2 regions of the Microbacterium sp. K36 genome follow, and region 2 is predicted to be linked to the other one. Evidence: riboswitches for the same ligand, from Rfam matches in the RefSeq annotation. Region 2 holds a riboswitch; the other holds the start of a gene.
The links. A riboswitch is a leader RNA that binds a small molecule or an ion and turns the genes downstream of it on or off. The one in region 2 is predicted to bind thiamine pyrophosphate.

Region 1: linked by a shared signal. The riboswitch ahead of thiM (hydroxyethylthiazole kinase) and the one ahead of DW296_RS15700 (ECF transporter S component) in region 2 are both predicted to bind thiamine pyrophosphate.

Annotation. Positions count from the first base shown of each region.
Region 1 is NZ_SSDN01000046.1:52,274-67,354, forward strand. It holds gene DW296_RS03715 (TrmH family RNA methyltransferase) at 1-460, shown strand, start outside; gene DW296_RS03720 (response regulator transcription factor) at 484-1,155, shown strand; gene DW296_RS03725 (ATP-binding protein) at 1,159-2,532, shown strand; gene DW296_RS03730 (TAXI family TRAP transporter solute-binding subunit) at 2,529-3,491, shown strand; gene DW296_RS03735 (amino acid ABC transporter ATP-binding protein) at 3,754-4,500, shown strand; gene DW296_RS03740 (glutamate ABC transporter substrate-binding protein) at 4,547-5,461, shown strand; gene DW296_RS03745 (amino acid ABC transporter permease) at 5,546-6,193, shown strand; gene DW296_RS03750 (amino acid ABC transporter permease) at 6,190-7,116, shown strand; gene pheS (phenylalanine--tRNA ligase subunit alpha) at 7,166-8,206, shown strand; gene pheT (phenylalanine--tRNA ligase subunit beta) at 8,206-10,710, shown strand; gene DW296_RS03765 (NAD-dependent epimerase/dehydratase family protein) at 10,948-11,919, shown strand; TPP riboswitch at 11,927-12,020, shown strand; gene thiM (hydroxyethylthiazole kinase) at 12,012-12,860, shown strand; gene DW296_RS03775 (bifunctional hydroxymethylpyrimidine kinase/phosphomethylpyrimidine kinase) at 12,857-15,004, shown strand.
Region 2 is NZ_SSDN01000100.1:101,855-116,935, reverse strand. It holds partial or broken gene DW296_RS15705 (ABC transporter ATP-binding protein) at 1-728, opposite strand, end outside; gene DW296_RS15700 (ECF transporter S component) at 728-1,369, opposite strand; TPP riboswitch at 1,360-1,471, opposite strand; gene DW296_RS15695 (D-alanyl-D-alanine carboxypeptidase family protein) at 1,542-3,023, shown strand; gene DW296_RS15690 (ABC transporter ATP-binding protein) at 3,081-5,357, opposite strand; gene DW296_RS15685 (ABC transporter ATP-binding protein) at 5,354-7,081, opposite strand; gene DW296_RS15680 (hypothetical protein) at 7,285-8,307, shown strand; gene DW296_RS15675 (GntR family transcriptional regulator) at 8,304-8,699, shown strand; gene DW296_RS15670 (enoyl-CoA hydratase/isomerase family protein) at 8,708-9,769, opposite strand; gene DW296_RS16600 (ATP-binding cassette domain-containing protein) at 9,880-11,853, shown strand; gene DW296_RS15660 (hypothetical protein) at 11,904-12,353, opposite strand; gene hemL (glutamate-1-semialdehyde 2,1-aminomutase) at 12,654-13,976, opposite strand; gene hemB (porphobilinogen synthase) at 14,073-15,050, opposite strand; gene DW296_RS15645 (uroporphyrinogen-III synthase) at 15,047-15,081, opposite strand, start outside.

The sequences.
Region 1 (15,081 bases), on a different contig from region 2:
CTGCGAGGAGGTGCGCGACCCCGGGAACCTCGGCACCATCATCCGGGCCGCCGACGCCGCCGGTGCCGATGCCGTCGTGCTCACCGGTCGCACGGTCGATCCGTACAACCCCAAGGTGGTGCGGGCGACGACCGGCTCACTCTTCCACCTCCCGGTCTCGGTGGGCAGTGAGCTCGACGAGGTCGTGCGTCGCGCACACGATGCGGGACTGCAGATCCTCGCCGCGGACGTGAAGGGGGACGACCTCCTCGCGGCGCGCGCGGACGGGGTCCTCGGGGCGTCGACGGCCTGGCTGTTCGGCAACGAGGCGCGCGGACTCGAGGACGAGGCGCTGACACGAGCCGACCGCGTGCTCCGGCTGCCGATCTTCGGGCGCGCCGAGTCGCTCAACCTCGCCACCGCGGCGAGCGTCTGCCTGTACGAGAGCGCGTTCGCCCAACGCGCGGCCTCCACCGGCTGACCGGCGACGGGACGGGACGCGGGATGAGGATTCTGATCGTCGAGGACGACGAGCGGGTGGCGGGGGCCTTGCAGGCCTTCCTCGCGCGCTCGGGCTATGCCACCGTGCATGCGGCAGACGGGGCAGCGGCGCTGGAGCACCTCGACGCCGACACCGAGGTCGTCCTTCTCGACCTCGGGCTGCCGGACGTCGACGGGATCGACCTCTGCCGCCGCATCCGCGGACGGTCTGACGTGCCGATCGTGATCGTCACCGCCCGCAACCAGGTCGCCGAGCGGATCAAGGGGCTGCGCGCCGGTGCCGACGACTTCGTGGTGAAGCCCTACGACGTGCACGAGCTCCTGGCGCGGATCGAGGCGGTCACCCGCCGATCACGGCCGCTGCGCACGGAACCCGACACCCGGGTGCTGCTGCACGACGGGGCCGTGCAGATCGACCTCGTGGCGCGGGAGGTGCAGGTCGGCGGGGTGCCGCTGGCGCTCACCCGCAAGGAGTTCGACATCGTGGGCGTGCTCGCGCGGTATCCGGGCGTCGCGGTGCCGAAGGAGCGCCTCATCCGCGAGGTCTGGAATACCGACTGGCGTGGCTTCGGCCACTCCCTCGAGGTGCACGTGGCCGCCATCCGGAAGAAGAGCGGCGATCGCGCGTTCATCGAGACCGTGCGCGGCGTCGGCTACCGGCTCGCGGGGTCCTGACACGTGCGCCGCCGCCTGATCGTCGTCTTCCTCGTGCCGCTGATCGTGGTGCTCGTCGCGCTGGGCGGCGTGACCGGGTGGAGCGCGGCTCGCAGCGTCCAGCAGTCGTTCTACGCCGAGCAGCTCGGCGACCTGGGGTACTTCGCGACGAGCGCCCGACAGGCGCTGCGCTCCGGGAGTCCGGCGGTGATGGACGCCGAGGTCCGCCGCTTCCAGGAGGTCTACGGGATCGAGGTGACCGTGTTCGATCTCACCGGCAGCCCGTGGGCGGCGGGGGATCACGGCGACACGGTCCTGTCGGAGGGGGATGCGCAGCGGGTGCGGCTGGCGCTCTCCGGACGCCGCGCCGAGCAGCCGACCTCTTCCGCCTGGATCGTGTCCGATGCGGCGCTCGTGGAGCCGGTGTTCGACGACGGCGACGTGATCGGCGCCGTGCTCGTGACCGGAGGCACCCAGACGCCGCAGACCGTCATCCTCCGGCAGACGCTCGTGCTCGGCCTCATCGTCGTGCTGCTGTGCGCGCTCGGCATCCTCCTGGTCGCCGGGCTGGCCCGTTGGGTGCTCTCCCCGGTGCGCCGTCTCGACGAGACGATGGCGGCGATCGAGCGGGGGGAGATGGACGCGCGGGTGGCCGAGGGCACCGGGCCGCCCGAGCTGCGGCGCATGACGCGGGTGTTCAACGGCATGGCCGACGAGATCGAGCGCGTCATGACCCGCCAGCAGGAGTTCGCGCTGAACGCCTCGCACGAGCTGCGGAATCCGCTCAACGCGCTGCTGCTGCGCGTCGAGCACCTCGCGACGGGTCTGGGACGCGGGTGGGACCACGACGTGGAGGAGACCAGGGAGGAGGGCCGGCGGATGACCCGCATCCTGGAGACCCTCCTCGGGCTCGCCCGCGGCGGTCGCACCGACTCCACCATGTCGGCGGTCGATCTCGCCGCCGTCGCCGGCCGCCGGGTCGAGGCCTGGCAGGAGGTGGCGGCGCAGCGGGCCATCGTGCTGCGCCGGACGGGGGAGTCGTCGGTCATGACGATCACCGACCGCACCATCGTGGAGAGTGCGCTCGACGCCGCGATCGACAACGCGGTGAAGTACTCGCCGGAGGGCTCGTCCATCGAGGTCGGCGCGCAGCGCGCGGGTGACGAATGCCACCTCACCGTGCGCGACCACGGCCCTGGTCTGTCTCCGGAGGACGCCTCGTCCGCGGCGGACCGCTTCTGGCGGAGCGCGGACAGCGGCGACATGCCGGGGACCGGGCTCGGGCTGGCGATCGCGACCGACCTCCTCGCGACGGTCGGGGGCGAGCTGCGGGTGCAGGGGGCCGACGGCGGCGGGCTCCTCGTGGCCCTCGTCCTCCCGGCGGAGGCGGCGGCATGAGCGCGTGGGGGCGGCGTGTCGTCGCCGGCATGCTCGCGCTCGTCACCGCAGTCGGACTGAGCGCGTGCAGCCCGCGCTCCGCGGACTGGACGGAGACCGACGCCGTGCTCGCCGCCGGCAGCCCCACCGGTGTCTACCACGACTACGGCAGCCACCTCGCGGCCGAGCTGTCGCGTGAGCTCGACGTCGACCTCACGGCGGAGGTGACGGCGGGATCGGTGGACAACCTGTTGCGCGTGAGCGCGGGGGAGGCGCTCCTCGGCTTCGCGCAGGGCGACGCGGCTGCCGATGCCGTGGCGGGGACGGGCGCCTTCGCCGAGCCGTTGGACGTGCAGGCGGTCGCCCGCCTCTACGACGAGTACCTGCAGATCGTCGTGCGAGACGACTCGGCCGTCGAAGACCTCGCGGACCTCTCCGGACGGACGATCTCCCTCGGGGCCGAGAACTCGGGCGTGAACGTGATCGCCACCCGCATGCTCCACGCGGCCGGCGTCGCGGCCGACGGAATCGACGATCCGCAGCTCGACCTCGGCGGGTCGATCGCCGCCATGGAGCGCGGCGAGATCGACGGCTTCTTCTGGGTGGGCGGGCTGCCGACGCCCGGGATCGCGGACCTCGCGGAGACCATCGACGTGCGCCTGCTCCCGGTCGAGCAGGACTGGGTGAACGCAGTCAACGAGCGGTACTCCCACGCGTACCGGCCCGCCGACGTGCCTGCGGGCACCTACGGACTCGACGTCTCCGTCACGACGATGGCGGTGCCGAACTACCTCGTCACCGCCGGGAGCACCCCGCCCGGCGTCGTCCACGATCTCGTCGCGGGCCTGTTCGCCGCGCGTACCGCGCTCGCGGCCGATGTGCCGGCGGCGGCTCTGCTGGACCGCCGGTCGGCGATCTTCACCGGGCCGGTGCCCCTGCATCCCGGCGCGGAGGAGTACTACCGCGATCTGCGCCGCTGACCGGCGTCCCCTCAAGAAATCCTCAAGATCCCTGACAGCCGTCCGCGCGCTCTGCCAGGGTGAGGTCGATCGCACACGATCGGACACCTGCTGCCTGCTGTCGCTGGGAGCGTGGCAGCAGGGCGATCCCGCGGCCCGAGGGGGCGGGCCGTGGGGTGCCCCTGCGAGGATGCATTGGCGCCGCGATCAGGTGATTACGAACGTGTAAACCTCACCGTGGTGCCTGGAACCGCGCGCATCGCGTGGCTAGTTTGGAGAAATGATGACCTCTGAAACCCCGCTCGTCGTCGTCGAGAACGTCCAGAAGCACTACGGCGAGTTCCAGGCGCTCAGCGACATCGACCTCACCGTCAACGCGGGGGAGGTCGTCGTCGTGATCGGCCCCTCCGGCTCGGGCAAGTCGACGCTCTGCCGCACGATCAACCGTCTGGAGACCATCACCAGCGGCTCAATCCGCATCGACGGCAAGGAACTGCCCGCGGAAGGCAAGGCGCTCGCGCACCTGCGCGCCGACGTCGGCATGGTCTTCCAGTCCTTCAACCTCTTCGCGCACCTCACGATCCTCGAGAACGTGACGCTCGGCCCGATCAAGGTCCGGGGACTCAAGAAGTCCGACGCCGAGGCGGAGGCGATGATGCTCCTCAAGCGCGTCGGCGTCGCCCAGCAGGCGAACAAGCTCCCCGCGCAGCTCTCCGGCGGCCAGCAGCAGCGCGTCGCGATCGCGCGGGCCCTCGCCATGCAGCCGAAGGTGATGCTCTTCGACGAGCCGACCAGCGCGCTCGACCCGGAGATGATCAACGAGGTCCTCGACGTCATGGTCGAGCTCGCCCAGGAGGGCATGACGATGATCGTCGTCACCCACGAGATGGGCTTCGCCCGCAAGGCGGCGGACCGCGTCGTCTTCATGGCGGACGGCCGGATCGTCGAGGAGGCCAAGCCCGAGGAGTTCTTCACGAACCCGAAGAGCGACCGCGCCAAGGACTTCCTCTCGAAGCTCCTCACGCACTGACTTCCCAGACCCAGCACCCACAGCACAGCACACGAAGGAGACGCACATGCGACGCACACGGACACTGGCCGGATTCGGGATCGCCACGGTGGCGCTGCTCGCGCTCACGGCCTGCAACAGCGGCACGCCGTCGAGCACCGGCACGTCGGGAAGCGACGAGGGCGACACCTCGAGCAGCACGCCCTGGACCGTCGAGGAGGACGTCACGATCGAGGGGAGCCCCACGTTCGACCGCATCTCCTCGTCGGGCACCGTCAAGGTGGGTGTCAAGGAGGACCAGCCCGGTCTCGGCTACCTCGACCCCGTGACCGGCGAGCGGACCGGCTTCGACGTCGACATCGCCCGCTGGATGGCGGCGTCCCTCGGCGTCGACCCGGAGAAGATCGAGTTCCAGGCGATCGCCTCCGCGAACCGCGAGCAGGCCATCGTCAACGGTGACATCGACTACTACGTCGGTACCTACTCCATCACGGACAAGCGCAAGGAGCAGATCGCCTTCGCCGGTCCCTACTTCGTCACCGGCCAGGGCCTCCTCGTCGCCGCCGACAGCGACATCGCGAGCGTCGACGACCTGGACTCCTCGACGACGGTCTGCTCGGCGACGGGTTCGACGCCGATCCAGAACATCAAGGAGAACTACCCCGAGGTGAAGACGAAGGAGTACGACACGTACTCCAAGTGCGTCGAGGACCTCAAGAACGGTCAGGTCGACGCGGTCACCACCGACGAGGCCATCCTCATCGGCTACGCGGCGCAGGACCCCGACAACCTCAAGGTCGTCGGCGAGCCGTTCAGCGAGGAGCGCTACGGCATCGGTGTGGCGAAGGGCGACGACGCGCTCGTCGAGTACTTCAACACGCAGCTCACCGACGGTGGCGACATCTGGCAGCAGATCTTCGACAACAACCTCGGCGCCTCCGGTGTGAAGGCCGAGCAGCCCGAGGTCGACCCGGTCGGTTGATCTCCCGGGGGCGGTCGGTCCGACCGGCCGCCCCCGTCCTCCTCGGCGTCGACCTGACGCGGAAACGAACCGAAAGGCACAGCAGTGGGAGTGATCTCTGACCACCTCGACCTCTGGGGTGAAGCGCTGTGGGGAACCATCGCGCTGTTCCTCGGCGGTGGCCTCATCGCCGTGGTGCTCGGACTCATCGTCGGAGCGGCCCGCGTGTCCCCGGTCCCGATCGCGCGCGGCGTCGGCGCCGTGTACGTGAACTGGATCCGGAACACCCCGCTCACGCTGGTGATGTTCTTCTTCGCGTTCTGCCTTCCGATCCTGCTGGGGGAGCGGGTCAACTCGCTGCTGCTGGCCACGATCGCGCTCGGCATCTACACCGCCACGTACGTCGCGGAGGCGATCCGCGCCGGCATCAACACGGTGCCGGTCGGACAGGCGGAGGCGGCACGGGCCGTCGGCCTCAACTTCGGCCAGGTCATGCGCTTCGTCGTGCTACCCCAGGCGACGCGGTCCGTGGTCCCGCCGCTCATGAGCGTGCTCATCGCCCTCATGAAGAACACCACGGTGGCCGCCGGCTTCTCGGTGGTCAACCTCGGCACGATCCGGGCGGCGCTCAGCGAACGCGGCGAGAACGCCCTCGTCGTGCTGCTCTGGGTCATGGTCATCTTCATCGTGCTCGTGCTGCTCCTGAGCTGGGTGCAGCGCGTACTCGAGAACAAGTGGAGGATCGCGCGATGAGTTCCGTCCTGTTCGACGTCCCGGGCCCCCGTGCGGTCGCCCGCAACCGGATCATCGGCGCCGTCACGATCCTGATCGTCCTCGCCGTGCTCGGCTGGGTGGTCTGGCGCCTCTACGCCACCGGCCAGTTCTCCGCGGAGAAGTGGAACATCTTCACGTACTCGGCAGTCTGGGTGCGATTCGGGGAAGGGCTGCTCAGCACGCTCTCCGCCTTCGCCGTCGCCGGCGTCGGCTCGCTGGTCCTCGGCTTCGTCCTCGGCATCGGCCGTCTCTCCGAGCACGCCTGGGTGCGGGAGCCGGTGCGGTGGATCATCGAGATCATGCGGGCGATCCCCGTCCTGATCCTCATGATGCTGCTGTACTACGGCCTTCCGGTGATCGGCATCAGGATGCCGCCGTACTTCGCGGTGGTCATCGCGCTCATCGTCTACAACGGCTCCGTGCTCGCAGAGGTGCTCCGCGCCGGGATCGAGTCGCTGCCGCGCGGACAGAAGGAGGCCGGCTACGCGATCGGTCTGCGCAAGACCGGGGTCATGTACTTCATCCTCATCCCGCAGGCCGTCCGGGCAATGATGCCCGTGATCATCGCGCAGCTCGTGGTGGCATTGAAGGACACCGCGCTGGGCTTCATCATCACGTACCAGGAGCTGCTGTACGTCATCAACCAGATCGGCAACCAGGCGCCCTACGGGTCGCCGCTGATCCCCGCTGCGATCGTCGGCGGCTCGATGTACGTCGCGGTCTGTCTGGTGCTCTCCTACATCGCCTACCGCCTGCAGCGTCGGGCGAAGCGCTCGGCCAAAGCCGGGCCGGACGAGGCAGACCCTCGCCAGCACGACGGCGAGACGAACACGTCGCTCATCGTGGCGCAGCGCGGGCTGGGCAAGTTCGACGCCAACAGCTCCGGCGCTTCCGGCCTCTGAGCCGCTACCGGCGCGGGACGCCCGTCCCGCGCCGGTAGACTCGACTCCCGTGTCAGAGTCTCCGGAAATCACCCCCGAAGCGGTCGAAGCCGCTGTCGCCGACGCCCTCGCGGCGATCGATGCGGCCGCCGACACCGCCGCGCTGAAAGCCGCCCGTGCGGCGCACGTCGCGGAGGGATCGCCGCTCGCGGTCCTGAACGCCTCGATGCGCCAGGTCGCCCCCGAGAACAAGGCCGCGTTCGGCAAGCTCGTCGGTCAGGGCCGCGGTCGTGTGAACCAGGCGCTCGCGGCGAAGGAGGCCGAGCTGGCCGCCGCCGAGGTCGCCGCGCGCCTGGAGGCCGAGCGCGTCGACATCACCGCCGTCCCGTCGCGGACGCGTGTGGGCGCCCGGCACCCGCTCGCTCTCCTGCAGGACCATGTCGAGGACATCTTCGTCGGCATGGGGTGGGAGATCGCGGAGGGGCCGGAGCTCGAGCACGAGTGGTTCAACTTCGACGCGCTGAACTTCGACGTCGATCACCCCGCTCGCCAGGAGCAGGACACCTTCTACGTCGACCCGACCTCGCGCCACCTCGTCATGCGCACGCACACGAGCCCGGTGCAGGTGCGGTCGATGCTGAACCGCGAGGTCCCCATCTACGTGCTGTGCCCTGGCCGCGTGTACCGCACCGACGAGTTCGACGCCACGCACCTCCCGGTCTTCACGCAGTTCGAGGGCCTGGTCGTCGACAAGGGCATCACGATGGCGCACCTCAAGGGCACGCTCGACCACTTCGCGAAGCAGCTCTTCGGCCCGGAGGCCAAGACCCGCTTCCGCACGAACTACTTCCCCTTCACCGAGCCCTCCGCCGAGCTCGACCTGTGGCACCCGACCTTCAAGGGCGGCGCGCGCTGGATCGAGTGGGGCGGGTGCGGCATGGTCAACCCGAACGTGCTGCGCGCGGCCGGGATCGACCCGGAGGTGTACAGCGGCTTCGCGTTCGGCATGGGCATCGAGCGGGGGCTGATGTTCCGCAGCGATGTGCAGGACATGCGCGACATGGCCGAGGGTGATGTCCGTTTCAGCGAGCAGTACGGGATGGTGGTGTGATGCGCGTCCCGCTTTCGTGGCTGCGTGAGTACGTCGATCTGGCAGCGGATGCCACGCCCGAGGACGTCCTCGCGGCGCTGGTGACCGTCGGCTTCGAAGAGGAGGACGTGCACCGCTTCGACATCACGGGTCCCGTGGTGGTCGGCCAGGTCGTCTCGCTCGAGCCGGAGCCCCAGTCGAACGGCAAGACGATCAACTGGTGCCAGGTCGACGTCGGTCCCGAGCACGGCGGCGTCCGTGGGATCGTCTGCGGCGCGCACAACTTCGCCGTCGGGGACAAGGTCGTCGTGACCCTGCCCGGCGCCGTGCTTCCCGGGCCGTTCCCCATCGCCGCCCGCAAGACCTACGGTCACGTGTCGGACGGCATGATCGCCTCCGCGCGCGAGCTGGGTCTCGGCGACGAGCACAACGGCATCGTCGTGCTGAGCGACCTCGGCATCGATGCGCCCGTGGGTACGGACGCGATCGCGCTGCTGGGCCTCGACGACGTCGCGGTGGAGATCAACGTCACGCCGGACCGCGGCTACGCGTTCTCGGTGCGCGGCGTCGCCCGCGAGTACTCCCACGCCACGGGGGCGGCCTTCCGCGACCCCGCCGAGCGCGACTTCGCCGAGCTGCAGCCCGGTTCCGGACACACGGCCGTGGTCGACGACCAGGCACCGGTGCGCGGCAAGGTCGGTGCGAGCGAGTTCGTCACCCGGGTCGTGCGCGACGTCGATCCGTCGCGGCCCACTCCGCCGTGGATGATCGCGCGCCTGAGCCTCGCCGGCATGCGGTCGCTGGGCGTGCTCATCGACATCACGAACTACGTCATGCTCGAGCTCGGCCAGCCGCTGCACGGCTACGACCTCGACAAGCTCACGGGCGGCATCACCGTCCGGCGCGCGACGCCGGGGGAGAAGATGACCACGCTCGACGGCGTGGAGCGGAAGCTGCACGTCGAGGACCTCCTCATCACCGACGACTCCGGTCCCATCGGCCTCGCCGGTGTCATGGGCGGCGGCACCACCGAGATGAGCGACACCACGCGGAACGTGCTCATCGAGGCGGCGACCTTCGACGCGACGACCATCGCCCGCACGGCCCGCCGTCACAAGCTCCCGAGCGAGGCGTCCAAGCGCTTCGAGCGGGGCGTCGACCCGCTGATCCCCTTCGTCGCGGCCCGGCGCGCAGCCGACCTCATGGTCGAGCTCGCCGGCGGCACGCTCACGGAGGAGGGCGGAGCGCTCTTCGCGGAGGTCTTCGTCGCCGAGATCGAGCTCCCGCGCGGCTTCGTGCAGGGGCTGATCGGCGTCGACTACACCGACGACGAGATCACCGGCGCGCTGACGACGATCGGGGCGGAGGTCACCGCGGCGGAGAACGGCTGGACGGTCATCCCGCCGACGTGGCGCCCGGACCTCACCGACAAGTGGACGCTCGCCGAGGAGGTCGCCCGCATCCACGGACTCGACCGCATCCCCTCGGTGCTGCCGACGCCGCCGTCCGGCCGCGGTCTCACGGCACATCAGCAGGGGCGCCGCCGCGTGGTGAATGCCCTCGCCGCCGCCGGGTTCGTCGAGACCCCGGCGTTCCCGTTCACGACCGAGGCACAGAACGATCTGCACGGCTCCGCGTCCGGTGAGCACCTGCCCAGCATCCGCCTCGCGAACCCGCTCGACGGGCAGGTGCCGTTCCTGCGGCGCTCGCTCATCCCCGGTCTGCTGCAGACCGCGCACCGCAACATCTCGCGCGGGCTCACCGATCTCGCGCTGTTCGAGACGGGCGCCGTGTTCGTCCCGGAGCCCGGCGTGGAATACGGCACCGCCGAGGTCCCGCCGCTCGGCGTCCGGCCGTCGGATGAAGTGCTCGCCGCGCTCGACGCCTCCATCCCGCCGCAGGAACGCCACGTCGCGGTGCTGCTGACCGGCAACGTGTCGCCGCGTCAGCCGGGTCGTGCCGCCGAAGCCGCCGGGCTCGTCGAGGCGCTCGACGCGGTCCGCGTGATCGGGGCCGCCGCGGGCATCGAGATCGACGTCGTGCAGACGCAGCGCGCCGCGCTCCACCCCGGACGCACCGGTGCGCTCGTCGCCGCCGGCGAGGAGGTCGGCTACGTCGGCGAGCTGCATCCCGCCGTCGCCGAGGAGGCCGATCTGCCGGGTCGCGCCACCGTGCTGGAGCTGGACCTCGACCGGCTGCTCACGCTCGCCGGAGGACGCATCGTGGCGGCGTCGCTCTCCACGTTCCCGGCCGCAACGCAGGACGTCTCGCTCACGCTCCCGGCCGAGGTGCCGGCAGGCGCGGTCCGCGCTGCTCTCGCCGAGGGCGCGGGTGCACTGCTGGAGTCGGTCCGGCTCGTGGACGACTACCGCGGCGAGGGCGTGCCCGAGGGATCGAAGTCGCTGACGTTCGCCCTGCGTTTCCGCGCCGAGGACCGCACGCTGACCGCCGCGGAGGCCTCCGAGGCGAAGATGGCGGGCGTCGCCGTCGCCGCGGAGCGCTTCGGCGCCGCCCTCCGCGACTGATCCTAATGCCGCGCGGCTTCCTCGGGTGGCCGCGCGGCAGCAGGCGTTCGCGCGGCACTAGGCGACAGCAGCACCCACAGCCTGTACTCGCGTGGTGACCTGTACTCGCGTGATGCCTGTACTCGCGTGGTGGCCTGTACTTGCGTGACGGCCTGTACTCGCGTGGTGGCCTGTCCTGCCGCTCCGCTCTGAGCGGAGGCCCTTCCCCCGGGTCGTCGATCCTGATGACATGGGCACATGACGGATGTGCTGATCCTCGGGGGAACCGGATGGCTGTCGGGGCGCATCGCCGCGCATGCGCTCGGGGCGGGGGCGACCGTGACCTGCCTGGCCCGCGGGGGACGCCCGGCGCCGCCGGGAGCGACCCTCGTGCTGGCGGACAGAGATGAGGAGGCCGCCTACGACGTCGTCTCGCGCACCGATTGGGACCACGTCGTCGACGTCTCCTCCCGCGCCGATCACGTCTCCGGGGCGGTCCGCGCACTCGGCGACCGTGCCGCCCGGTGGACGTACGTGTCGTCGATGTCGGTCTACCGCGACGACGAGACGGTCGGGACCGACGAGTCGGCACCGCGGCACCCGGCGGCGCAGGCCGGTGAGGACGACGACTACGCGCGACAGAAGGTCGCGGCGGAGGATGCCGTGCAGGCGAGCCTTGGCGACCGCGCGCTCCTCGTCCGTCCCGGCCTCATCGTCGGCGGCGGCGACCCCAGCGATCGCTTCGGCTACTGGGCGGCGGCGTTCCTCCGGGCGTTGGACGAGCCGGTGCTGCTCCCGCCGCTGGAAGGGCGCACAGCGCAGGTCATCGACGTCGAGGACGTCGCCGCCTTCGTCGTGTCCGCCACCGTCACCGGTGCCGTGAACGCGATCGGCGACGTGCGCGAGCTGGGGGACGTGCTCCGGACCGTGCGCGCGGCCACCGGGCACACCGGGCCGCTCGTCGTCGGCACGGAGGACCGTCTCGTCGCGGAAGGCGTCGCGTACTGGGCGGGACCGCGGTCGCTGCCGCTGTGGCTGCCGCCCGAGATGAGCGGATTCATGACCCGCTCGAACGCGCGGTATCGCCGCAGCGGAGGCACGCTCCGCTCCCTCGACGAGACGGTGGAGCGCGTCGTGGCGGACGAGCGCGAACGGGGCGTGGACCGGGAGCGGCGCGCCGGACTCACACGGACGGAGGAGCGGGCGCTGCTCGACGCCCTCGCTCGCTAGACTGCGAGGCAGTGACACGGGGTGCCGCATCCGCGGCTGAGATCACACCCGTCGAACCTGATCTAGTTCGTACTAGCGAAGGGATGTCGCCCATGAGCGATCCTGTGCGTCCGCAATCCGTCCTCGACCTCGCCGTCACGGCGGGAAGGCTGCGGGAGGAGGTCAGGGCTACGCCGCCGTTGACGCACTGCATCACGAACGCCGTCGTGACGGGGTTCACCGCCAACGTGCTGCTGGCGCTCGGGGCGGCGCCGGCCATGGTCGACATCGTCGGCGAGGCCGAGCCGTTCGCCGCTGCCGCCTCGGGGCTCCTCATCAATCTCGGGACGCCGACCCCGGAGCAGCGGGAGGCGGGCAGGGAGGCCGTGGCGGGAGCGCACGCCGCCGGCACGCCGTGGGTGCTCGATCCCGTCGCGATCGGCACCCTCCCGGTGCGGACGGCCCTGGCCCACGAGCTGGTCGCGCTGCGCCCCACCGCCATCCGCGGCAACGCATCGGAGATCCTCGCGCTGGCCGGACACAGCAGCGGCGGCCGCGGTGTCGACGCGACGGACGGGACCGAGGCGGCAGCAGCGGCGGCGCGGGAGCTCGCCGACCGGCACGGCTCCGTGGTCGCCGTCTCCGGTCCGGTCGACCTCCTCACCGACGGGAAGCGGGTGATCCGCATCGCTAACGGGCACGAGCTGCTCAAGCGGGTGACCGGCGGCGGCTGCGCGCTGGGCGCGGTGATGGCGGCCTTCCTCGGGGCGTCCCGCGGTACCGGGACCGATGCACTAACGACGGTGGCCGCGGCGACCCTCGTCTACACGGTCGCGGCCGAGCAGGCGGCGGAGACCGCCCGCGGACCGGGCAGCTTCGCCGTCGGACTGCTCGACGCCCTGTCCGCCGTGACTCCGGGGGACCTCCGTGCCCGCGCCCGCGTCGAGGAGGGGGCCCGATGACCGTCGACCTGTCCCTCTACCTCGTCACCGATCGGTCGCTGTGCGGCGCTCGGGGGGTGGTGGAGACCGTCCGCGAGGCCGTGGCGGGTGGGGTCCGCATCGTGCAGCTCCGCGACAAGGAGGCGACGGACGAGGAGACCGTCGTGCAGCTCCTCGCCCTGTCCGCGGCCATCGACGGTCGTGCGCTGCTCGTCGTGAACGATCGCCTCGATGCGGCCGTCGAGGCCCGTCGCCGCGGTGCCAGGGTGGACGGGGTGCACCTCGGCCAGGCGGATGCCTCGGTGCTCCGCGCGCGCGAGCTGCTCGGCCCGGAGGCGCTGATCGGGCTCACGGCGAACACCCCTGCCCATCTCGATGCCGTGACCGCGCTGCCGCCCGGCACGGTCGACTACCTCGGGGTCGGCGTGATCCGCCCCACGCGCACGAAGCCCGACCATCCGGACCCGCTCGGCATCGACGGCTTCGCCGCGTTCGCCGCGCGCAGTGCGCTGCCGTGCGTCGCCATCGGCGGGGTGGACCTCGACGACACGGCGGCGCTGCGCGAGGCCGGTGCGGCAGGGATCGCGGTGGTCTCGGCGCTGTGCGCGGCAGAGGATCCGCGGGCCGCCGCCGCGGCCTTCCGTCGGCGGTGGCTGGGGCGGGCGGTGCCGCATGTGCTCAGCATCGCCGGCAGCGATCCGTCCGGCGGCGCGGGCATCCAGGCCGACCTCAAGGCGATCGCCGCGCACGGGGGCTACGGCATGGCCGCCCTCACGGCTCTGACCGCCCAGAACACGCAGGGCGTCCGCGCCGTGCACGTCCCTCCCGCGGAGTTCCTGCGCGCGCAGCTCGAGGCCGTCGCCGAGGACATCCGCATCGACGCCGTGAAGATCGGCATGCTCGCGGACGTCGAGGTGATCCGGACGGTCGCCGCGTGGCTCCGGGCGACGCAGCCCCCGATCGTCGTGCTCGACCCGGTCATGATCGCGACCTCGGGGGACCGGCTGCTCCACGCCGAGGCGGAGCGGGAGCTCCGGGACCTGCTGCCTCTGGCGACCGTGGTCACCCCGAACCTCGCCGAGCTCGCGGTGCTCGTCGGTCGCGAGGTGGCGGACTGGGCGGACGCGCTCGCCGCGGCGCGGGAGCTGTCGGCCGCCACGGGGACCGCGGCGCTCGTGAAGGGCGGTCACCTGCCAGGGGACGAGGCGCCGGACGCCCTGATCGATGCTGTGGCGGGAGAGCGCGTGGAGTTCCCCGGGGCACGCATCATGACGGAGAACACCCACGGGACCGGCTGCTCGCTGTCCGCGGCTCTCGCGACACGACTGGCGAGGGGCGACGATCCGGCGACCGCGGTCCGCGCCGCGCGCGCCTGGCTGCGGGAGTCCCTCCGCGCGGCGGACGACCTGGACGTCGGGCGAGGACACGGCCCGATCCATCACCTCGCGGGGCTCTGGGCGCGCGGCGGGGTCGAGACCCGGCCGACGCCGGAGGAGGTGGCCGCGGCCTGGTGGGAGGAGACCGCCGCGATCCGCCGCGACATCGATGCGCTGCCCTTCGTGCGCGCGCTCGCCGAGGGGACTCTCGACCGCGACGCCTTCGTCTTCTACCTCGCGCAGGATGCCCTCTACCTCCGTGAGTACGCCCGAGTGCTCGCGGAGGCGTCCTGCCTCGCCCCGACCCCCGACGAGCAGGCGTTCTGGGGCGACGCCGCGCACGGAGCGATCCGCGGAGAGCTGGAGCTGCACGCGTCGTGGCTGACACCGGAGACCGGGGTGAGCGGCGCCACCTTCGCGACCGAGCCCGCCCCCGCGACGGTCGCCTACCTCGACCATCTGCGGGCCGTCGCGTTCGGCGGCGACTACGCCGCACTGATCGCGGCCGTGCTGCCGTGCTTCTGGCTCTACACCGACCTGGGGGAGCGGCTCCATGCCGGAGCGTTCGGCGCGGCACCGCGCGACCCCCGGCATCCCTACGCGTCGTGGCTCGCGACCTACGCGGATCCGGCCTTCGCGGTGGCCACCCGACAGGCCGTCGCGCACGTCGCCGCCGCGGCCGCGAGGGCCGACGACGCCGGCCGGGAACGGATGCGGCGCGCCTTCCTCACCTCGAGCGCCCACGAACGCGCCTTCTTCGCCGCGCCGGTCGCGCACGCTGTCGTGTGACGCCCCGGATTTGCGGTGCCGAATGCGCCCGCGCTATCGTCGCCGCATGCCTTCGGTCGCCACCGCTCCTTCGACGC
Region 2 (15,081 bases):
TCCGCGGCCAGGCGCTCGCCCTGCGCACCGAGCACATCCGCGGGAGTGCCGTCCGCCACCACCCCGCCGGTGCCCAGCACGATGACCCGCGTGAGGAGCGGCAACCACACCTCGAGCCGATGCTCCACGACCACGAGGGTGGCGGGACTCGTGGCGAGCATCCGCTCCACCGCATCCCTGACCTCGCGCACGCCCTCCGGATCGAGGTTCGCCGTCGGCTCGTCGAGCAGCACCAGCCCGGGGCCCATCGCCAGTATGCCGGCCAGGGCGAGGCGCTGCTTCTGACCGCCGGAGAGCGCCGCGGTCGGGTGATCGAGCGGCACGTCCAGTCCGACGCCGGCCATCGCCGCCTCGACGCGGGGCCAGATCTCGGCACGCGGCACCCCGAGATTCTCGCACCCGAAGGCGACGTCATCACCGGCACGGGCGAGGATCACCTGCGAGTCGGGGTCCTGGAGCACGAGCCCGGCCCGCCCGCGGGTCGCCGCGGCGGGGTCGCCGTCGACGAGCAGCGCGCCTTCGCTCTCCCCCTCCTCCTCGCCGCCGAGCACACCGGCGAGGCCGTGCAGCAGCGTCGACTTCCCCGCACCGGAGGCGCCGAGCACCAGCACCCGCTCGCCGGGCTCGATGCGGAACGAGACGTCGCGCAGCGCCCAGGCGTGGCGGCTCGCGTGTCGCCAACCCCAGCCGCGGGCCTCGACGCCGGCGGGAGCGAACTGCGCGGACATCAGACGCGGACGCGCGCCTCGCGCCCGGAGCCGAACCGGTCCAGAGCCCCGGTCGCCGCGATGCCGCGAGCGAGCACCCACGACAGCGCACCGGCGATGACGGCCCCGGAGATCACGGTGCTGACGAGGTAGATCGTCGTGAAGGCGGGACCGGACCCGGCATACCAGAGGACGAGGTTGTTGATGCCGCCCGCGAGCGCGGCACCGGCCCCGGCGAGGATCGCGACGGGCAGCGACCAGCGGCGGTAGAAGAACAGCAGGAAGATCAGCTCGGCGCCGAGGCCCTGCACGAGACCGGCCTCGAGCGTGAGGAAGCCGCCCCACTGGTTGCCGATGAGTGCCGAGACGACGGCGGCCAGCAGCTCGACGTAGATCGCGGCTCCTGCCTTGCGGATGATGAGCCCGCCGAGCACACCCGCGAAGAGCCACGGGCCGTCGAGGAGCCCTTGGAGGCCGGGAAGCAGCGGCTCGAGCAGGGCCTTCGGCCCCAGGTAACCGACGTTCCAGGCCAGGAAGATCAGACCGGCGGCGACACCGAGGACGCTGGCGACGACGATGTCGATGACGCGCCAGCGCAGGTAGCCCCGCGCCGGAGCGGCCGCGGTGTTCCTCGACGGGGATGCGGACGTGGACGTACTCATGTGAACTCCTCCCTGCGCTGGCATGACCCAGATCAGGTTCGACGGTCGAAGCGCGATTCGCTCCCTCTCAGCCCGGCTCGCCGGACTCCCGTGGTTGTGCTGTCGATCCTACCGTCCGCGCGTCCCGCGCCGCGCACGGCGGATTCGGGGCCGGATTCGGTACCGTAAGCGAGTGACCGCTTCCGATCCCCCTGAAGAGGCGTCCGGCGGCGTCGGCGTCGACGCGCGGCCCGAAGACCCCGCATCCGCGTCCGCCGTGCCCGCCGTCGACCCTCCCGTCACGGAAGCGGTGGCGTGGGCCGATGCCTCGGCACCGGCGACCGCGCTGACCTGGGTGGACCCGACGATCGTCGCCGTGGAGTCGTCGACACCCGAGTTCGATGCGTCGGTCGGCACGGAGGAGGAGACCGGATTGCTCCGCGACGCGAAGCTGCGCCCCGCGATCGTCGGCCCCGGCCTGCTCGTCCCCCTCGGCGTCCTCGTCGGCCTCGTCGCCTCGTACGCCGGCACCACGCTGCTCTGGCCGCTGCACGAGGTGGCCCCGACTGTCCAGGCGGTCGAGTTCACCCCCGTCGCCGCCCCCACCGCCGCGCTCGCCTGGCCGGCGGTCGGCGACGGGGCGGTCGGCATCGCCGGGATGACCACCGCGGCGTCGACCACCGCTCCGGTGAGCATCGCGAGCATCACGAAGGTCGTCAGCAGTCTCATGGTGCTGGACCGGCTTCCGCTGGCCCCCGGCGAACAGGGCCCGGAGTTCTCCTTCACCTACGCCGACAGCGTCCGGTACTGGGACTACCGGATCTCGAATCAGTCGGCGCTCGATGTGCCGGTGGGCGGAGTGCTGACCGAGTACCAGCTTCTGCAGGGCACCCTGCTCGGTTCGGCCAACAACTACATCGACCGGCTGGCGTCGGAGATCTGGGGGTCCGACCGGGAGTTCGCTGCGGCGGCCGAGGTCTGGCTCGGCGAGCGCGGGCTCTCCGGCATCACCGTGGTGACGCCGTCCGGATTCGACGAGCGCAACGTCGCCACCCCGGAAGCCCTCGTGGCCCTGGGCGAGATGGCGATGCGGAATCCGGTGTTCGCCGAGATCGTGGGCACCCGGTCCGTCGACCTGCCCGGGGCCGGGACGGTCGAGAACACGAACGGCATGCTCGCCGATCCGGGAGTCGTCGGCATCAAGACGGGCACCCTCGTCGGCTGGAACCTGTTGACCGCCAAGGACGTCGTCATCGGCGACGCGACGGTCCGGCTCTACGCCGCGGCATTGAACCAGGAGGACGACGAGGCGCGCCTCGCCCTCACCCGCGCCCTGTTCGCTCAGACGGAAGCGGCGTTGCAGGCCCAGGGCCCGGCCGTGCCGGCAGGCACGGTGGTCGGGCGCGTCCTCACCGTCTGGGGCGAGCGCATCGATGTGGTCGCCGGTGAAGACGCCGATGTCGTGCTGTGGAACGGAGCGAGCGCGACGGCGACGCCGGTGTTCGATCTCGGAGAGGAACGCGAGGCGGACGGGACGGTCGGTACCCTGACCACGACCGGTCCCGTCGACAGCACGGAGACCGCCCTCGTCCTCGACGAGGATCTGGACGGTCCGAGCCCGTGGTGGCGACTCACCCACCCCCTCGAGCTCTTCGGCATCGCCGGAGCCGACTGAGCGCTGACGACCGACGCCCCACTCCGATCCGGAGTGGGGCGTCGTGCGTGAGGCGGGTCAGGACGGAGACGTGGAGCCGTCAGCGCCGTCGTCGAGGAGTGCCCGAGCCGCTGCGGTCTCGGCCGCCGGGAGCTGGGCGCCGACCGACGCTCCGGCCACCGCGTCCGTCGCCTGCTCCTGCGCGCTCGCCTCCTCGTCCGCGTCGCCGGTCACGACGACCGGCGAGGATCCGGTGAGAGCCGCTTCGGCGTCGAGGTCGGTCGCCGCCTGCTCGAACTGCGACTGGTACAGGCGCCAGTACGCGCCCTGCGCGGCGATGAGCTCGTCGTGCGTGCCCTTCTCGACGATGTCGCCGTGCTCCATCACGAGGATGAGGTCCGCGTCGCGGATGGTCGACAGCCGGTGCGCGATGACGAACGAGGTGCGCCCCTGCCGGAGCGCGGCCATGGCGTTCTGCAGCAGCAGCTCGGTGCGGGTATCGACCGCCGAGGTGGCCTCGTCAAGGATGAGGATCGACGGCTGCGCCACGAACGCCCGGGCGATCGTGATGAGCTGCCGCTCACCGGCCGAGACATTCGACGCGTCCTCGTCGAGCACGGTGTCGTACCCATCCGGAAGCGCGTGCACGAAGCGGTCGACGTAGGTCGCCCGCGCGGCGGCCAGCACCTCCTCGTCCGTCGCGGTCGAGCGTCCGTAGCGGATGTTCTCGCGGATGCTCCCGGCGAACAGCCAGGGGTCCTGGAGCACCATGCCTGTGCGGGACCGGAGGTCGTCACGCGTGATGGTCGAGATGTCCTGACCGTCCAGCGTGATCCGTCCGCCGCTGAGTTCGTAGAACCGCATGATGAGGTTCACGAGCGTCGTCTTGCCGGCACCCGTGGGTCCGACGATCGCGACGGTCTGCCCCGGCTCCACCCGGAACGACAGATCGGTGATGAGCGGACGCTCCGGCGAGTAGGAGAAGGAGACGTTCTCGAACTCGATCACGCCCTCCCCCTCGCGAAGCGCGGGGGCATCAGGATCGTCGGCCTCCTGCTCGTCGGCATCGAGCAGGCCGAACACCCGCTCCGCCGACGCGGTGCCGGACTGCACGACAGCAGCCATGCCGCCCAGCTCCGACAGCGGCTGGGTGAACTGCTGCGAGTACTGGATGAAGGCCTGCACATCGCCGAGTCGCAGCTGGCCGCTGGCGACCATGAGGCCGCCGAGCACCGCGATGCCGACATAGGTCAGGCTGCCGACGAAGGTCATCGCGGGCATGATGATGCCGGAGAGGAACTGCGCCTTGAAGCTCGCCTGGAACAGCTCCTCGTTCTCTGCCTTGAACTTGTCCAGAGCGTCCTGCTCACGGCCGAACACCTTGACCAGCGCGTGCCCGGAGAAGGCCTCCTCGACCCGGGCGTTGAGCCGGCCGACCTTGCGCCACTGCGTGCCGAAGGCCTTCTGCGAGCGCGGTCCGATGACACCGAAGATCACGCCCATGAGCGGGAGTGCCACGAGCGCCACCAGCGCGAGCTGCCACGAGATCGAGAACATCATCACGAGCACGCCGATCACCGTCAGCACGGCGGTCAGGGCACCGGACAGCGACTGCTGCATGGTCTGGGTGATGTTGTCGATGTCGTTCGTCACGCGGGAGATCAGCTCGCCGCGCTGCACCTTGTCGAAGTACGCCAGCGGGAGCCGGTTGATCTTCGCCTCGACGGACTCCCGCAGGCGCCACATGGTCCGGACCATGATGACGTTGATGACGTACCCCTGCAGCCAGCTGAGGAATGCGGCCACGACGTAGATCGCGAGGACGGCCGCGATCACCCAGCCCAGCGCGTCGAAGTCGATGCCGTCGCCGACTCGGAAGTCGCCGAGCGCTCCGACCTGATTGGCGAAGTCGGTCTGTCCGGCGTCGCGCAGGGCGTCGACCACCACGTCCTGCGGCGTCCCCGCCGGGAATCCCGGGAAGTCTCCGCTGGGCTGGCCGAGCTGGATGGAGATGAAGCCGCGGTAGACGATGTTCGTCGCCTCGGCGAGCACCTTCGGGGCGGCGACGGTCAGCACGACCCCGATCGCTCCGAGGATCGACACGAAGACGAACCAGACCGCGGAGGGCTTGAGCAGCCCGATCATCCGGGCGAAGCTCGTGCCGAAGTTGTCGGCCTTGCCCGGTGCGACGCTGTCCCAGTCGCCGGAGTTCTGCCGTGCCTGCTCGGCGAGCTCGGCCTCGTACTGCTCCTCGGCGGTGAGCTCCCGCTCGGCCGTGGGCGCGGCGGCCGCACCCCGTCCGCGACGGCGCCGGCCCTGGGTCCCTGAGCTTGTCGAAGGGTCCTGCTCGCTCATGCGTCCACCCCCAGCTGCGACTCGACGATCTCCCGGTAGGTCTCGCTGGTCTCCAACAGCTCCTCATGGGTGCCGACTCCGACCATCGTGCCGCCCTCCAGCACCACGATGCGGTCGGCATCGGTGATGGTGGAGATGCGCTGCGCGACCACGATCTTCGTCACGTGCGGGAGCTCCCGCCAGAGCGCCTGCCGCAGCCGGGCGTCGGTGGTGAGGTCGAGCGCGGAGAACGAGTCGTCGAACACGAGCACCTGCGGGCGGTGGACGAGGGCCCGCGCGATCGCGAGGCGCTGTCGCTGTCCCCCGGACACGTTCGTGCCGCCCTGGGCGATGCGGGAGTCGAGGCCGTCCGGCATCTCCTCCACGAAGTCGCGCCCCTGAGCGATCTCCAGCGCGTGCCAGAGCTCCTCGTCGGTGGCGTCCTCGCGGCCGTAGCGCAGGTTGGACGCGACGGTGCCCGTGAAGAGGAAGGGACGCTGCGGCACGAGGCCGATGCTGTCCCACAGCGCCTCGACGTCGGCGTCGCGGACGTCCGTGCCCCCCACGTGCACCGCACCGCCCGAGACGTCGAACAGGCGAGGGATGAGCGAGACGAGCGTGGTCTTCCCCGAGCCGGTGGAGCCGACCACCGCGACGGTCTCGCCCGGCTCGGCGGCGAAGCTGATGCCGCTGAGGACCGGGGCGTCGGCGCCGGGGTAGGTGAACTCCACGTCGTCGAACGCGACCGCTCCCGGTGTCGGGAAGGCGGTGACGCCGTCCGCCGGTCGCGTCATGGTCGACTCGGTGTTCAGCACTTCACCGATGCGCTCGGCCGAGACGGCGGCGCGCGGGATCATCATCGCCATGAAGCTCGCCATGATGACGCCGCCCATGATCTGACCGATGTACTGCATGAAGGCGAACAGCGTGCCCACCTGCACGGTTCCGTTGTTGACCTCGATGCCGCCGAACCAGATGACGGCGACCACGGTCACGTTGAGGATGAGCATGAACAGCGGGAAGAGCAGCACGAACAGCGAGCCGACCTTCCGGCCGACGACCATGATGTCGGTGTTCGCGCCGCGGAAGCGCTCCTCCTCGATGCGCTCGCGGACGAAGGCCCGGACCACGCGCACGCCGGTGAGCTGCTCGCGCATGATGCGGTTCACGTTGTCGAGCTTGCCCTGGTAGCTGCGGAACAGCGGCACCATCCGGCCGATGACGAGTGCCGCGAGCAGGAGCAGCACCGGGACCGAGACGGCGATCAGCCAGCTCAGCCCGGCGTTGGTCTGCACGGCGAAGATGATGCCGCCGATCGCGAGCAGCGGCGCCGTGACGAGCATGGTCGCGCCCATCATCGCGAGCATCTGCACCTGCTGCACGTCGTTCGTGTTGCGGGTGATGAGGGAACCGGCGCCGAACTGCGAGACCTCGCGCTCGGAGAAGCCGCTGACCTTGCCGAACACGTCGGCGCGGATGTCACGGCCCGCCCCCATCGCGGCGCGGGCGGCGAAGTAGGTCGCGATGACCGAGGCGACGATCTGGCCGAGCGACACCGCCAGCATGAACAGACCGGTGCGCCAGATGTACGCGGTGTCGCCCTGCGCGACGCCCTTGTCGATGATGTCGGCGTTGAGGCGGGGCAGGTAGAGGGTGGCGGCCGCGCTGGCGAACTGGAAGACCAGCACGGCGACGAGGAGCCACTTGTAGCGAGACAGATATCGGAGGAGGAGTTTTCCCAGCACAGGCGTACTTTCTCGGAAGGAGGAGGCGGCGGGTCTCCCGGCAGACGGATGCCGACCGACGACCGGCCATAGGACAGGGTGCCACGAAGCGGCGACATTCGGATCCCCCTCCGGGAGGACCTTCGCTCAGAGCGAACCGGCGTATGTATCACTTGAATGACACAACTTGTGATAGACATATGACACAAAGAACGGAGTCCGTCATGCCGAACGCCACCCCGCCCGACATCGTCGGTGCCGTCCTCTCGTCGCCGGTCGTCTCGTTCGCCGTCGGCCTCGTCATCGCCGCGCTTCTGACCTTCACGCCCTGGTGGCGCGCGCGTGCGGCGACGGCGACCCGGCTGACGCGCGATGAAGCGGTCGCCGTGGGCGCACGCTATTCGCCCGAGCGACGGCTCCTCGCCGGCGGCGCCCTGGTGGTCCTCGGGACGGGGGTGACGGTGGAGGTGCTCGCCCGGCACGTGCTGCCGCTGGACGGCGAGGTGTCCTGGTGGCGCTACGCCGCTCCCGTGTTCGCCACCGCCGCCGTCATCGCCGCGCTGGGGCTCGCGATCGGCGTTCGAGGTGCGCGCCACGCGACCCAGCCGGTGGCCACCGGGACCCGGCGGACCTGGCTCTCCTTCAGCTCCCGCGGCGGCATCGTGGCGGCGGGCATCGCGCTGCTCGGGCTCATCCTCACGACGATCGCGGCCGGCTGCGCCTCCTCGAACATCGACGGCGGGCCCTTCGTGTTCCTGGAGATCCCCGCACCGAACACCGACGTCGACCCGGTGCGGCTGTGGTTCTACGGGTGGGCGTACGGCGTCGCGGTGCTGCTCTGCTGCGCGCTCCTCGCCGGGGCGGTGATGTGGGCGCTGTGGGCGAACGCCACACGTCCGTTCCTCCGTCCGCAGACCGTTCCCGCCGAACACCGCGAACGTCGCCGGATCGCCGCGGGGGTCGCCCAGATCGCGACCGGAGGCATCCTGCTCACGCTGGCCGCCGCCTGGCGGTTCATCGGGAGCGCGGGGCGGATCGGGCCCCTGACGATCGAGGGCGAGGGCACGTTCGAGATCGTCTGGCGGTATGCCGACATCGCCCGCGCGGCCGGTGCGGCGGCTCCTGTGCTGGAGGTCGTCGCCGTAGCACTCCTGGTGCTCGCGGCGCCGGCCCTGCTACCGGACCGCGCCCGCAGGTCGAGGGCTTCCGCGACGGCGGCGACGCGGCAGCCGGAGGACGCGCGATGACGCCGCGCTCTCCGCTGTCCGCCGCCGACGACACGCTTCCGGCTCGGGACATCTATCGGCAGTTCCGCGGGCTCATCGTCTCCGGCCAGCTCGGCGCCGGCGAACGTCTGCCGTCGGTCCGGCAGACGGCCGGCGACCTCGGCGTCGCTCCGGGGACGGCTGCGCGCGCCTACAAGATGCTCGAAGCCGACGGCCTGGTCGTCTCACGCACCGCGGCGGGCACACGCGTCGCAGACTCCGCCGCCGTGCTGCCGGCGGCGGTGATCCGGCGGATTCGGGAGCTGGTCGACGCCGCGCAGGAGGCCGGCCTCGAACCCGACGATGTCACCGACGTGATCCGGGCGACCTGGGACTCCCGCCGCCGCGCCGCCGTCGTCCCCGAAGAGAGCTGAGGCGCGCGTCAGAACAGCGCCGGCTGCGGGACGTAGTCGCGGGCGGGCTCCCCGGCGTCGGGTCCGAGCTCGGCGAGGGATGCGGGCTGCCATTTCGGGTCGCGGTCCTTGTCGACGACCTGCGCCCGGATCCCCTCCACGAGATCGGGGTGCTCGTTCACGAACCAGAGCACCCGGCGGTACTCGCCCTCGAGTGCCGCTCGGAGCCCGCTCATCCCCCGCGCCTCCCGCACGGCATCGAGCGTGACGACGAGCCCGGTCGGGGCCAGCCCGTCGAGCAGGTCGGCGACGGCCGCAGCCTCGTCGGTGCCGAGCGCGCGGAGCCGCTCCAGGATCTCGGGGACGGTCGGGGCGGCGAAGGCGTCGTCGATCCACTCCCGCGCGGCGGGGAGCGCAGACGGCTCCGGCGTCTCGTCGAACAGCAGGACGATCTCGCTGGGGCTCGTCGGATCGGCGCGGTAGGCGAGAGCCTCACGCAGGGCATCGAGGCGGTCGGAGGGGACGAAGTGGTCGGCGAATCCCGCGTACACGGCATCGGCACCGTTCATCGTCGTCCCGGTGAGACCGAGGTACTCGCCGAGGCGCCCCGGCGCCCGCCCCAGCAGCCAGGTGCCGCCGACATCGGGCGTGAAGCCGATCCGGGTCTCCGGCATGGCGAGCTTCGAGCGCTCGGTGACCACGCGGATCGCGGCATGCCCCGCGAGACCGATGCCGCCGCCCATCGTGATGCCATCGGCGAGCGCGACCACGGGCTTGGGGTACTCCGCGATCATGGCGTTCATCGCGTACTCCCGACGGAAGAACTCCGCGGACTGCTCCGGATGACCCGAGGTGATCTGGCTGTGCAGGCGGCGCACGTCGCCACCTGCGCACATCCCACGCTCGCCCTCGCCGTCGAGGAGGACGATCTGCACGTCGGAGTCGTCACGCCAGGCGATGAGCGCCTCCGTGATGGTCGCGATCATGTCCTCGTCGAGCGCATTGATCGCCTCGGGGCGGTTGAGCGTGAGCCGCCCGAGCGCTCCTTCGGTGCGGATGAGGACACGGGGCGCGGCGGGGGTATCGGTCACGGGTGCCAGGCTACCCCGTCGCATGCGGCCGGATTCCGCACGAAATGCGGGTTCCGGGGCGGTTTTCCGGCAGGATAGGAGGAACTGTTCATCGCAACGAGAGGTCCCGGATGCCCGAAGGACAGGTGCTCGAATTCACGAATGTGACGAAGCGCTTCAACGAGGTGACGGCCGTCTCGGACTTCTCCGCACGGGTCGAGCCCGGCGCGGTCACTGCTTTCCTCGGCCCCAACGGCGCCGGCAAGACGACGACCCTGCGCATCCTGCTCGGCCAGGTGCGCGCCACGTCCGGCACCGCCACGATCGGCGGCGTCGCGTACGCCGAGCTGCGTCAGCCGCTGCGCACCATCGGCGCGGTGCTGGAGGAGACGGCCTACCGGCCGCGCCGCACGGCCAGCCGTCAGCTCACGATCGCAGCGAAGGCCAACGGGATCCGCCTGGCGCGCGTCGACGAGGTCATCTCCCTCGTCGGCCTGGAGGGCGAAGCGGATACCCGCATCGGCGGATTCTCGCTCGGCATGCGCCAGCGCCTCAGCGTCGCCCACGCACTCCTCGGCGACCCGGGAGCGCTCGTCTTCGACGAGCCGGCGAACGGTCTCGACCCGGAGGGCATCCGCTGGATGCGCCTGCTGATGCGTCGCCTCGCCGACGAAGGCCGCACGGTCCTGGTCTCCTCCCATGTGCTTAGCGAGATCGAGCAGGTCGCCGACCACGTGCTCGTGCTCTCCAAGGGACGCCTCGTGCTGTCCAGCGGCATCGAGACGCTGGCCGACCCGGCCGGCGGTTCGGTGGTGGTCGACTCCGTCGATCGTCCCGGCCTCACGACCGCCCTGGTCGCCGCGGGCTTCGACATCGAGGTGCTCCGCTCCGGTCTGACCGTGCGGGGCACGGACGCGAGCCGGGTGGGCGCCGTTGCGGCGGACGCCGGCATCGCTCTCAGCACCCTCGTGCAGCGCGGCCCGACGCTGGAGGACGTCTTCATCGACCTCATGCGCGGCGGCCGCTTCGACACGGCGCCTGCACTGGAGCAGCCCGAAGACTCGGCGACCGACGCCCAGACGACCACGACGGGCGATGCGGCCGCCGGTGCCGCCGCCTCGGCCCTCGCGGCCGGCGGAGCCGCGGCTCTCGCCGATGACCTCAGCACGGAGACCCCCGGCGACGCCGCGGCCACGGAGTCCGACGACGATGACGAGACGGTGGGAGCCGAGGGCCCCGTCGACGACGAGACGACCCCGCTCGTGACCGTGGTGGAGACCGCTGCGAACGATGACGCCACCCAGGTCGTCCCCGTCGTCGAGGAGACCGTCGCGCTGACGTTGGCCGATGTCGAGGAGGAGACGGGCGCGACGCCCGACACCGCGTCCGATGCGGAGTCCGACTCCTCGCGCTCGTTCGACGACATCCTCTCCGGCGCTCCCGCGCCGGTGCCCGCGACCGAGTCCCCGCGACGCTCTTTCGCCGCCCTGTTCGCGGCATCCTCCGCCGAGATGGCAGACGAAGACACGAAGGCCGGGGAGGCGCGCACGTCGCCCGAGCAGTCGGCGGGACAGGACGCTCCCGCCCCAGGGGAGTCGGACGAGACGACGCGCGACGCGTCCCTCCCCGCAGAGGGCGCCGAGGCCGAGGGGGTTGAAGCTCCGTCTGAGATCGACGCCGCCGACGGCTCGATCGGCGCCGAGGCCGCGGAGTCCGCAGCCGACGAGGCGGGCCCCGCGGGCGTGGAGTTCTTCGCCGAGCTCGACGCCGCGGCCGCCCCGAACGACGAGGGCGCGACCGCCGACACGACGGAGCCGGCAGACGCGTCCGACCCCGCGAGCGACGACGAGGACCCGCGATCCGCGGCCGTGAGCTCCATGCTCGCCGCCGCCGCCCGCGCTTACTACGAGGACGAGCCCCGGGACTACCCGCTCGCGTCCGGGGAGGGCGACGCCCCCGCCGAGGCCGCATCGCCTGAAGAGCAGGAGTCCTCGGAGGGCGAGCCCTCGGAGGAGTCCGGTGCGCATGCTCCGGACCAGGAACAGGCGCCCGACACCGATGCGGACGAAGACCACGGGGCGCACTCCGACGAGAACCACGGCTGAACCGCGCACACGAACGCCCTCCCGATCGGGAGGGCGTTCTGCGTCTGGGGTCAGGCCGGACGCGGCCGGATGACGGGCCGGCGGCTGCCCTTCGAGACCGGAGTCGGGGCCGTGGCGACGATCTCCTCGACTGTCGCGGGCTCCTCCGAGACCGGAAGGCGGAGCGCCTGCGTCAGCGCGAGGCCGTGCCGGGTGGTCAGGATCAGGCGGTTGTACTGCGGGTCGCCCTCGAGATCGACGACCACGCTGGGGCGACGGCGACGGATCAGCACGAAGTCGAGGCTGCCTGCCGCTTTCCAGCTCCCGGCTGCCAGGACGCCCGGGATGTGGGTACCCGGATTGGGGACCCCGCGGAGCCAGGTCCAGGCGTCATCCGTCAGCTGGACCTTGGTGATCGTGTCGCGCACGATGCGCACGTTCTCACGGTGGAAGGTGGCGGCACGTTCGATGGGCGAAAGCACGACCTCGAGTTGCGTCTGGTCCAGCAACAACGTCACCATGCCCCCAGTCTGCCAGCGCCGCCCTCCCGGTTGGCTGGAAGTTGCTCACAGGAACGCAACGATCCCTTGTCGGAATCCCCCACGCTCTGCCCTCACCGCTCGTTCGCGAGGACAGGCCGCCGCGCAAGAACAGGCGCTGCCGCGGGCCTAAGCCTGACCCCGCGCGAAGACCTGATGTCGACGGCCTCGCGACCACCGCTCCCTACGCAGGCATCCGCTCGACATCAGGCAGCAGGGTCCAGCCGTGCCTGTTCCCGCGCGGGCGCCTGTCCTCGCGGGAAAAGGCAGCGGCGGCAGCAGTCAGGGGCGCGCGGTGGCGGCCGCCTGCGCGGCATGCGGCAGGGCTTCCTCGATGCGCTGCAGTTCGTCCTCGCCGTGGGCGGCGGTGAGGAACCAGGCCTCGAAGACGCTCGGCGGCAGCGCGACGCCGTGCTCGCGCATCGCGTGGAAGAACGCCGCGTACCGGAACGACTCCTGTGCTTGCGCCTCGGCGTAGTCGCGCGGAGCGGAGGCGCGGAACGAGGCGCTGAAGAGGTTGCCGGCGGACGCGAGGGCGTGGGTCACCCCGGCGTCGGCGAGCGCGCGGTCGAGGGCCGTCGAGACCCGAGCGGCTGCGGCGTCGACGGTCGCGTAGACCTCCGGCGTCGCGAGGCGGAGCGTGGCCAGGCCCGCCGCCACCGAGAGCGGGTTCCCGGAGAGCGTCCCCGCCTGGTAGACGGGACCGAGGGGGGCCAGGAGGTCCATGACCTCGGCACGACCTCCGAGGGCCGCCAGCGGCATACCGCCGCCGACGACCTTGCCGAAGGTCAGGATGTCGGGAAGGTAGTCCTCCCCCGCCGCCGCCTGGAGGCCCCAGAAGCCCGCGGGGTGCACCCGGAAGCCGGTGAGGACCTCGTCGAGGATCATCAGAGCACCGTGGGCGTGCGCGGTCTCCGCGATGAGGCGGTTGAAGCCCGGCAGCGGAGGGACGACGCCCATGTTCGCGGCCGAGGCCTCGACGATGACGGCCGCGATGCGGGGACCGTGCTCGGCGAAGACGGCGGCGAGCGCCTCGGGGTCGTTGTAGCGGATCACGAGCGTCTGCGCGGCGATCGGCGCGGGTACGCCGGCCGAACCGGGAAGCGCCAGCGTGGCGACCCCGGATCCGGCTTCCGCGAGCAGGCCGTCGGAGTGGCCGTGATAGTGACCGGCGAACTTCACGAGCAGATCGCGGCCGGTCGCACCGCGGGCGAGGCGGATGGCCGTCATGGTGGCCTCGGTGCCGGTCGAGACGAGACGGACGCGCTCCACGGGACGGATCTCGCCGAAGCGGACGCGGTCGGCGATGAGCGCCGCGAGCTCGACCTCCCCCTCGGTCGGCGCACCGAAGGAGAGCCCGCGGGTCGCGGCTTCCTGCACCGCGGCGACGACCTCGGGCTGCGCGTGTCCGAGCAGCGCGGGGCCCCAGGACGCGACGAGGTCGACGTACTCGCGTCCCGCGGCGTCGGTCACGGTGGCGCCACGCGCCGAGGCGAGGAACCGGGGCGTCCCGCCGACCGACCCGTAGGCGCGCACCGGAGAGTTCACCCCACCGGGGATCACCGCTCGGGCGGCAGAGAAAAGGTCGTCATTGCGGTCGGTCATCGAGGCTCCTCCGTGATGCACGGAACTCTCCCGGCATCCCTTCCAGGCTAGCCCGCCGCGTCTCCCCCGGAGGCCGCCGGCAGTCAGCAGGACGGGTCAGCCGCGCAGCCAGCGGGCCGCCTCGGTGGCCCAGTACGTGAGCACGGCATCGGCGCCCGCGCGGCGGATCGACAGCAGCGACTCGAGGACCGCGGCGCGCCGATCGATCCAGCCGTTCGCGGCGGCGGCCTCGATCATCGCGTACTCGCCCGACACCTGGTACGCCCAGACCGGGACGGTCACGGCGTCGCGCACCTCGCGGAGCACGTCGAGGAAGGCCATCGCCGGCTTCACCATGACGATGTCGGCGCCCTCGTCCTCGTCGACCAGCGCCTCGCGCACGCCCTCGCGACGGTTGCCGGGGTCGAGCTGATACGTGCGGCGGTCGCCCTGGAGCTGCGAGTCCACGGCCTCGCGGAACGGGCCGTAGAACGCGCTCGCGTACTTCGCGGCGTACGCCAGGATGAGGGTGTCGGTGAAGCCCTCGGCGTCGAGCGCCTGACGGATCACGGCGACCTGGCCGTCCATCATCCCGGACAGCCCGAGCAGCTGCGAGCCCGCGCGCGCCTGGGCGAGAGCCATCGAGGCGTACCGCTCCAGGGTCGCGTCGTTGTCCACCGAGCCGTCGGAGGCGAGGACGCCGCAGTGCCCGTGGTCGGTGAACTCGTCGAGGCAGAGGTCGGTCTGCACGACGAGCGCATCACCGACCTCGGCCGCCAGCGCCTCCGTGGCGACGTTCAGGATGCCCTGCGGGTCGTCCGCGCCGGAGCCGCGGGCGTCGCGGACCGCGGGAACGCCGAACAGCATGACGCCGCCCACTCCGGCCTCGGCGGCCTCGACGGCGGCCGCTCGCAGCGAATCGATCGAGTGCTGAGCGACACCGGGCATCGATCCGATGGGGACCTGCCCGCTGAGGCCCTCGCGGACGAAGAGCGGGAGCACGAGCTGGCGCGGCTCGAGAGAGGTCTCGCGCACGAGGTCGCGAACAGCGCGCGACTGGCGCAGTCGGCGCAGACGGATGTCGGGGAAGCTCACGGCGCGAACTCGTCTGCCGCGTGCGGAAGGG